Regions from separate parts of the Kitasatospora sp. NPDC049285 genome, predicted to be linked through region 1. Evidence: riboswitches for the same ligand, from Rfam matches in the RefSeq annotation. Region 1 holds a riboswitch; the other holds the start of a gene.
What was found. A riboswitch is a leader RNA that binds a small molecule or an ion and turns the genes downstream of it on or off. The one in region 1 is predicted to bind cyclic di-AMP.

Region 1 (4,407 bases):
CTGCCCGCCGTAGTAGGTCGTGTACCAGTCCTGCTGGGTCTGGTCGACGCCGAAGACCGAGTCCCAGCGGGCCAGCATCTGCCGCTGCCCGGGGTAGTCGTCGTAGCCGCCGCTCGGGGTGAAGGAGAACTCCGGGTGCGCGGTGTAGGTGCCGTAGCAGGTCATGTGCAGGTGCGGGGAGGGGGCGTTGACCGCGCCGCCGCACTGCGGCCAGATCGAGAAGTCGTGCGCCCACCCGTGCGCGAAGGGGTAGTCGTAGCCGCCGTTCGGCCCGCCGAGGGTGATCAGCTTGCGCACGTCGCCCGCGTACGGGCGGCCCCAGGACGGCTTGACCGAGGACACGTAGGCCCGGGTGGACATCTCGCCCTTGCTCCAGCCCACCAGGTCCACCTGGGGGACGCCGAGCTTGGCGCGGATCAGCGCGACGGCGTCCCCGACCTCCTGAGCCTGCATCAGGTTGTCGCCCTGCTTGTGCGCGAAGCCGATCGCGAAGACCCGGTACCCCTGCCCGGCCAGGTACTGCATCAGGCCGGTGCTCGGGCAGGAGGCGGCGCCGCAGCCGTAGCCGCCGGACTCGCCGGGGTTGGCCCAGGCCCGGTCCGGGTTGTCGTTGGCGCCGTGCACCAGCAGCACGGGGACCTGGTGCGCGCCGGTGTTCCAGCCCGGCGCCGAGTAGAGCAGGAAGCGACCGGAGTAGGGCTGCTTGACGCCGCCGAAGAAGGTGAGGCGCTGCCCGTCCTGGTCGCCGCGGCCGTCCGGCGGGTACTGCTCCTGGTGGAAGCCGGAGGTGGTGTCGAGGTACCGCTCGACGTGGTCCCAGCCGTTGGCGACGCTGCCGTAGTTCGCCTCCAGGGTCAGGTTGGACGGCACCGCCGCCGAAGCCGTCCCCGTCGGGACGACCGCACCCGCCAGCGCGAGCACGCCCGCGAGCAGGAAGCCCAAGCCGCCGCGCCTCCCGCGTCCGTTTCTCCACATACCGCGTTCACTCCTTCACGCTGAGTCCCGTACGCGCACGCTACGGAGGCGGGAGTGCCGTCGGAATGGGTGCGGCGCATACCCCGGGCCGCCCGGTGTGGCTGTCGGCCCCATGGCCGAGGGGCGGTCCGCGGGTGATCACCCGGCGCGGCGGGTGTGAACCATGTCTCAGCGGACCGGTATTGGAGATATAAGGACAATCTGCCTAGCCTGCTCGGGACGCCCACCGGGCTCACCCGCCGCCGGGACGCCGAGTCCTGCCCGCCCGTCGGCGACACCCAGAGCACAGCACGGGCAGGAGCGGGGGAACCACGGCAGTACGCCGTGCCCTCCGCCCTGCCCAGGGGCGCGCGGGCCCGGCTCGGGGTGAAGCCGCCACGCGCGGCCGGGCTGCCTCAGCGCCCGAACCCGACAGCTCACCTCGCAGGCGTCGCGGAGGACCACCCCCATGCGACCTGTCGCCACCCCCGCCCGCCTCGGCGTCCTCGCCGGGTCGGTCGCGCTGCTCGGCGTGCCCCTGGCCACCGGCAGCGCCAACGCCGCCACCACCGTCGTCCAGGACCGGCTCACCCCGACCGCGATGACCGCCGGCGCCGCCACCACCGCCTCGCTCACCCTGCACTCGGACTCCTGCTTCACCGCGAAGACCGTCGGCGTCGGCGTGCGTGACGCGGCCGGGCGCAACCTGGACTTCCCCGGCAACGCGGGCAACGTCCGGATCTGCCCGAGCGGCGTCACCTTCACCAGCGCGGCCCGCACCCTGCCGGCCGGCAGCTACACCCAGTTCGGCTTCTGGCAGGACACCGCGGGCAGCTGGCACAACCTGCCCGCGCGCACCCTGACGGTCGCGGCCGCCGGCACGACGCCGACCCCGGCGCCGAAGCCCACCCCGACCCCCACGCCGACCCCAACCCCGAAGCCGACGCCCACCCCGACCCCGACCCCGACCCCGAAGCCGACGCCCACGCCGACTCCCACCCCCACGCCGACCCCGACGCCCGCGCCGTCGACCGGTGCGCCGGTGCCCGGGAAGTCGCTGGCCTGGTCCGAGGAGTTCGACGGCCCGATCGGCTACGGCTCCAAGTGGACCGGCGACCGCAGCAGCTCGTACAAGTACGGCAACCACAACCCGGACGACAACAAGCTGGACTGGCTGAGCCCGAACGCGGTCACCGTCTCCGGCGGCGTCGCCACCTTCACCGCCACCCCCTCCAGCCACACCCTGGAGAACGGCAAGCGGGCCTGGGACACCGGACTGCTCACCACCGAGTACTCGCAGCAGGGCTTCCAGGTGAAGACCGGCGACTACGCCGAGACCCGGGTCAAGCTGCCGGCCGGGTCGGGTGCCTGGCCGGCGCTGTGGACCTGGAAGAACGGCAACGGCGAGATCGACTCGTTCGAGTACCACCCGGACAACCCGAACCTGCTGGAGCTCACCAACCACGTGAAGTCCGGCTCGAAGTACTACACCGACGCGGCCTCGGTCGGCGCCGACAAGTGGGTGACCATCGGGACGTACTACGGCGCCAACTCGGTCGACTGGTACGTGAACGGGCAGAAGGTCTTCTCCGACGGCACGGGCGTCGGGTCGAACTGGTCGGCGTACCTGATCCTCAACCTGTCGCTGAGCGCCGGGGCCTACCACCCCGCCGCGAGCGGCAGCGCGCCGATCAGCTTCAGCTCGGACTACGTGCGCGTGTACCGCTGACGCCCCGTCACGACACGGAGAGCGTGAACGCCGTCCGGTCGTCCGCCGGATCGCGGTGGTCCGCGCTCAGCACCTGAACGTGCCCCTCGGCGCTGCTGCCGGGGGGCACGTTCGCGTCCGCGCGGACCGGGACCAGCGCGGTCGCCGTCCGGTAGCGCGGCAGACCGGCCGGGAAGGTGCAGCTCACCAGGCGGCCGGCCGGTGCCGCCGTGCACCCGGACGGGAAGAACGGCCCCTCGGCGGTGAAGCCCGCCGGCAGGTCGACCAGCACCGTGAACGGCGAGGCGGTGGTGTCCGGCCCGCCGTTGGCAACGAAGGCGTGCACCGCGGTGGTCCCGCCCGGCGCCACGGGATCCGGGTCCAGCCGGACCACCCGCAGGTCGGAGGCGGACGGCGCGACGGCGGGGGCGAACGCCAGCAGGGGCGCGGCGAGGAGGGGGACCAGACGGTGCACGTGCGCTCCTGTGACGAGTGTGCGGAGGTACACTCAGCGTAAGGCGGCCCTGACGGTCCGTCAGAGCACCTCGCCGAGGCGGGCGGCGATCGTCTGCATCAGCGGGACCAGGCCGGCCGCCCCGGACTGGGACTCCAGCGCCTGGATGCGGCCCTCCGGGCCGGAGACGGAGAGCGCGGTGGGCGTGGGTGCGCCGGGCACGGCGACGGCGATGCAGCGCACGCCGATCTCCTGCTCCTGGTCGTCGACCACGTACCCGCGCTCGCGGGAGACGGCGAGCTGCTCGAGCAGCGCGGAAGGGTCGGTGACGGTGTACGAGGTGTGGGACTGCAGCGGGCCGGGGCCGAGCAGGGCGCGGGCCTCGTCCTCGGGCAGCTGCGCCAGCAGCGCCTTGCCGACGCCGGTGCAGTGGGGCTGGACGCGGCGGCCGACTTCGGTGAACATCCGCATGGAGCGCCGGGATTGGACCTGACCGACGTACACCACCTCGCCGCCCTCCAGCACCGCCAGGTTGGCGGTCTCGCCGGTGGCCTCCATCAGCTCCGCCAGGTAGGGGCGCGCCCAGCTGCCGAGCAGGCGGCCGGCCGTCTCGCCGAGGCGGATCAGCCGGGGACCGAGGGTGTAGCGGCGGGCGGTGTCCTGGCGGACGTAGCCCTGGGTGACCAGGGTGCGCACCAGGCGGTGGATGGTCGGCATCGGAAGGCCGGAGGTGGTGGAGAGTTCGCTGAGGGTGGCGATGCCGCCGGAGTCGGCGAGCGCCTCCAGGAGCAGGAAGGCGCGCTCGACGGACTGCACCGAGCCGGCGGCGCGTTCGGTGGAGGTGCTGGCCACGGACGTTCCCTTTGCTGTGGAGGAAGGAGTAGAGTCCACGCGATTCATCAACAAACCGTTGAAATTCTGTATCGCGGAAACTAGTCTCCACTGTACAGAACGGAACAGCCCAAGGAGTATCCTGCCCATGGCCGCAGATCAGGGTTCGTCCCCCCTCGCGCCGGTCGTCACCGTCGCCGGTCCCCGGGTGGCCCGCTCGGAGGAGGTGCTGACTCCCGAGGCGGTGGCCTTCGTGGTGGGTCTGCACCGGGCGTTCGAGGGTCGCCGCCGGGAACTGCTGGCCCTGCGCAGGGAGCGCCGCGCCGAGATCGCCCGCACCGGCACGCTCGACTTCCGCCCCGAGACCGCCGCGATCCGCTCCGCCGACTGGCAGGTCGCCCCCGCGCCGCGCGCGCTGAACGATCGCCGGGTGGAGATCACCGGGCCGACCGACCGCAAG
Region 2 (4,407 bases), on a different contig from region 1:
CGGTGCCCGACCGGCCGTACCGGCTGCCCGCCGAGCTCACCGAGGAGTCGGCGGGGGAGCTGCTGCTGGCGGTGGCCCAGCAGGCCTACGACCGCGGCGTGGACGTGGACGCGGCACTGCGCGCGGCGGCCCGCGGCTACCGCCGGGAGGTGCGCGCCGCGGAGGGGCTGGAGGGCTGAGCCGGGCTGACGGCGGGTCAGCTCGCCAGGCGGGCCGGGTGGTCGGCGTCGGCGGGCTGCCGCTGCGCGGGGACGACCTCGCCGATCGCCTCGCCGACCAGGGCCAGCACCTCGGCCAGCAGGTCGAGGTGGCCGGGCAGTTCGGCGAGCTGGACGATCCGCTCGCCGTCCGGGCCGGCCACCGCGAACAGGTCGATCGGGCCGAGGTGCTTGGCGGCGGTGTCGACCAGGGCGGCGATGTCGCTGGGGCGGTGGACGTCGCCGGACACGCCGACCACGGGGCAGCCGGGGCGGTCGAGTTCGGCGGCGAGGTCCTCGGCGACCCCGGGGTGCAGGTCGGCGATGAGCAGACCGGCGGCCCCGGCGGCGGCGAACCGGCGGGCCAGGTCGGCCCCCGAGCCTCCGTCGAGCACCGCGATGACCACCACTGCCCCGGCTACCCGCATCGTCTGCTCCCCCTTCAGGGCGGACTCGGGCGGCCCGCACGACCGCCCGCGCTATGACTGTCGGAGGATGGTAGGCACGCCCATCCCCTCTGCAACAGGGATTACCCGCCAGGTGACCAGACTCACGCGGCGGAGCCTTTGGATACGGTCAAGACATGTCCCACACGCCCCACCCCACGCAGCCGGAACTCTTCACCTGGGAGTTCGCGGCCGACCCGTACCCGGCGTACGCCTGGCTGCGCCAGCACGCGCCGGTGCACCGCACCACGCTGCCGAGCGGGGTGGAGGCGTGGCTGGTCACCCGGTACGCGGACGCCCGGCAGGCGCTGGCGGACGCCCGGCTGTCGAAGAACCCGGCGCACCACAGCGGGCAGGCGCACCGCACCGGCCGGGTGGGCATCCCGGGCGAGCGGCAGGCCGACCTGATGACCCATCTGCTGAACATCGACCCGCCGGACCACACCCGGCTGCGCCGGCTGGTGTCCAAGGCGTTCACCCCGCGCCGGGTGGCCGAGTTCGAACCGCGCGTGCAGCAGCTCACCGACCGGCTGATCGACTCCTTCGCCGCCCGCGGCGAGGCCGACCTGATCCACGAACTCGCCTTCCCGCTGCCGATCTACGCGATCTGCGAGCTCCTCGGCGTGCCCGAGGAGGACCAGGACGACCTGTGCGACTGGGCCGGCATGATGCTGCGACACACGAAGCCGGGCCAGACCGGCGCCCGGCGCGGGGGAGTGGGCCGCGCGGTGAAGCGGATCCAGAGCTACCTGGCCGAGTTGATCCACCGCAAGCGGGCCGACCTCGGCGACGACCTGATCTCCGGTCTGATCCGGGCCAGTGACCACGGTGAGCACCTCACCGAGAACGAGGCCGCGGCGATGGCCTTCATCTTGCTTTTTGCGGGATTCGAGACCACCATCAATCTAGTCGGCAACGGCGTGTACGCACTGCTCCGCAATCCCGACCAACTCCAGCGCCTGCAAGCTTCGTTGGACCGCGGAGAGACCGGCCTGCTGGAGACCGGGATCGAGGAGCTGCTGCGATACGACGGCCCGGTCGAGCTGGCCACCTGGCGGTTCGCCACCGCTCCGCTGCGGATCGGCGGGGTGGAGATCCCGGTCGGCGACCCGGTGTTGGTGGTGCTGGCCGCGGCCGACCGCGACCCGGCCCGGTTCTCGGACGAGAACACCCTCGACTTGGCCCGGGCGGACAATCCGCACCTCGGTTTCGGACACGGTATCCACTACTGCATCGGCGCCCCGCTGGCCCGACTTGAGGGCCAGCGCGCGATCGGCAGCCTACTGACCAGGCTGCCGGACCTGCGGCTGGCCGCGGACCCGTCCGAACTGCGTTGGCGCGGCGGCCTGATCATGCGCGGTCTGCGCGACCTCCCGGTCTCCTTCACACCCCGCTGACGCCGTTTCGAACCGTCCGAACCCCCGTTCGCAGTGGCTGACGGCGCGTCGGACGGGGGCGCGCGCCGCACTCCCCACACGGACGAAACCGGACATATATGGATGCTCTGTGTACGAGCCGTAGAGGTTCGTGATTTCGGCGTGATGCCGGTGATATGAGCTTGTGATTGCCCGTCAGCTCTGCCTACTCTCCGATCTGCTCGCAGCAGCGGGCCCCGAACGCGGTACGCCGAGTCCTGTCCGCCGCGTCCTCGGGCCACCGAGTCATCGACCCGGACAGGAGCGGGGGAACCACGTATGACCGCCGCCGTCCCAGCGGCTAGGGGTGAAGCCGCCCGGAGGTGGACGCACACGCGTCCGTGACCACCGGGTGGCCGGGCCAGCCTCCCGGTCCGAACCCGACAGCTCACCTCGCAGGCGTGCGGAGAGGACATCCCATGGCAGTTACCGGTACCGGCCGTCACCGACGCAGTACCAAGGCCGAGAAGGTCATCGCCGCCGCCGGCGTGGTCTCGGTCGGCCTGGCCCTGCCCCTGCTCGCCGCCGCCGGAGCGGCAGCCGCCCCGAGCTCCGTCTGGGACCGCGTGGCCCAGTGCGAGAGCGGCGGCAACTGGAGCATCAACACCGGAAACGGTTACTACGGCGGCCTGCAGTTCAGCTCCTCCACCTGGCGCGCCTACGGCGGCGGCCAGTACGCGGGCCGCGCCGACCAGGCCAGCCGCGCCCAGCAGATCGCGGTCGCCGAGCGGGTCCTGGCCTCCCAGGGCCCCGGCGCCTGGCCGGTCTGCTCGGTGCGGGCCGGCCTCAGCCGCGGCGGCGAGGTGGCCGACACCTCGGACGACACCGTCTCCCGCTCGCAGGAGCGCCCGGCCGCGCCGGCCGTCAAGCCGTCCCCCAAGCCCTCGAAGCCCGCCGCCAAGCCGGCCCAGTCCGAGCCCGCCGCCCAGCCGCCGGCCGCGGAGACCCCCGCGCCCGCCGCCGGCGGCTACACCGTGATCGAGGGCGACACCCTCTCCGGCATCGCCGCGGCCCGCAGCCTCCCCGGCGGCTGGGAGCAGCTCTACCAGGCCAACCGCCGGGTGATCGGCGACAACCCGGACCTCATCCTCCCCGGCCAGGTGCTCGCGCTGTGACGCGCGGCGCCTGACGGTCCGTCCGCCCCGGGCGTGCGCAGGGCAGTTCGCGCCGTCCGGGGCCCCGGGCCTGCGGGCAATCAGGTGAACTACCAGTGAGTAGCGGTGCCACACCGTGAGACGAGGCCCGGCCGGACGTGGCCGCGGGGCGGTGTAGGGCTAGGCTCAGGTCGTAACGACCACACATCCGCTTCCGCTAGGAGATGCCTCGTGCCGTCCATTGATGTCGTCGTAGCCCGTGAGATCCTCGACTCCCGCGGCAACCCCACGGTCGAGGTCGAGGTCGGTCTCGACGACGGCAGCACCGGTCGTGCCGCTGTCCCGTCGGGCGCCTCCACCGGCGCGTTCGAGGCGCTGGAGCTCCGCGACGGCGACAAGAACCGCTACTTCGGCAAGGGCGTCGAGAAGGCCGTCCTCGCCGTGATCGAGCAGATCGGCCCCGAGCTGGTCGGCTACGACGCCACCGAGCAGCGGCTGATCGACCAGGCGATGCTCGACCTGGACGCCACCCCGGACAAGTCCTCGCTCGGCGCCAACGCGATCCTCGGCGTCTCCCTCGCCGTCGCGCACGCCGCCTCCGAGGCCAGCGACCTGCCGCTGTTCCGCTACCTGGGCGGCCCGAACGCCCACGTGCTGCCGGTCCCGATGATGAACATCCTCAACGGCGGCTCGCACGCGGACTCCAACGTCGACATCCAGGAGTTCATGATCGCCCCGATCGGCGCGGAGACCTTCTCCGAGGCCGTCCGCTGGGGCGTCGAGGTCTACCACACCCTCAAGGGCGTGCTGAAGGAGCGCGGGCTCTCCACCGGCCTGGGCGACGAGGGCGGCTTCGCCCCGAACCTGGACTCCAACCGCGAGGCCCTCGACCTCATCACCGAGGCCATCAAGAAGGCCGGCTACACCCCGGGCAAGGACGTCGCGCTCGCCCTGGACGTCGCCGCCTCCGAGTTCTTCAAGGACGGCGCCTACCAGTTCGAGGGCAAGGCGCTCTCCTCGGCCGACCTGATCGCGTACTACGCCGAGCTGGTCGCCGACTACCCGCTGGTCTCCATCGAGGACCCGCTGGACGAGTCGGACTGGGACGGCTGGAAGGCCATCACCGACGCGATCGGCGACAAGGTCCAGCTGGTCGGTGACGACCTGTTCGTCACCAACCCGGAGCGCCTGCGTAAGGGCATCGAGACCGGCACCGCCAACGCGCTGCTGGTGAAGGTCAACCAGATCGGCTCGC

Region 2: linked by a shared signal. The riboswitch ahead of AB0K51_RS08310 (transglycosylase family protein) and the one ahead of AB0K51_RS17235 (glycoside hydrolase family 16 protein) in region 1 are both predicted to bind cyclic di-AMP.

The regions. Positions count from the first base shown of each region.
Region 1 covers NZ_JBFAQR010000023.1:64,763-69,169, forward strand. Annotated here, with positions in the region: gene AB0K51_RS17230 (lipase) at 1-975, opposite strand, end outside; cyclic di-AMP (ydaO/yuaA leader) riboswitch at 1,286-1,418, shown strand; gene AB0K51_RS17235 (glycoside hydrolase family 16 protein) at 1,424-2,683, shown strand; gene AB0K51_RS17240 (hypothetical protein) at 2,691-3,137, opposite strand; gene AB0K51_RS17245 (IclR family transcriptional regulator) at 3,198-3,968, opposite strand; gene aceB (malate synthase A) at 4,096-4,407, shown strand, end outside.
Region 2 covers NZ_JBFAQR010000008.1:80,467-84,873, reverse strand. Annotated here, with positions in the region: gene AB0K51_RS08325 (MazG family protein) at 1-179, shown strand, start outside; gene AB0K51_RS08320 (SDR family NAD(P)-dependent oxidoreductase) at 197-625, opposite strand; gene AB0K51_RS08315 (cytochrome P450) at 781-2,040, shown strand; cyclic di-AMP (ydaO/yuaA leader) riboswitch at 2,272-2,474, shown strand; gene AB0K51_RS08310 (transglycosylase family protein) at 2,478-3,173, shown strand; gene eno (phosphopyruvate hydratase) at 3,384-4,407, shown strand, end outside.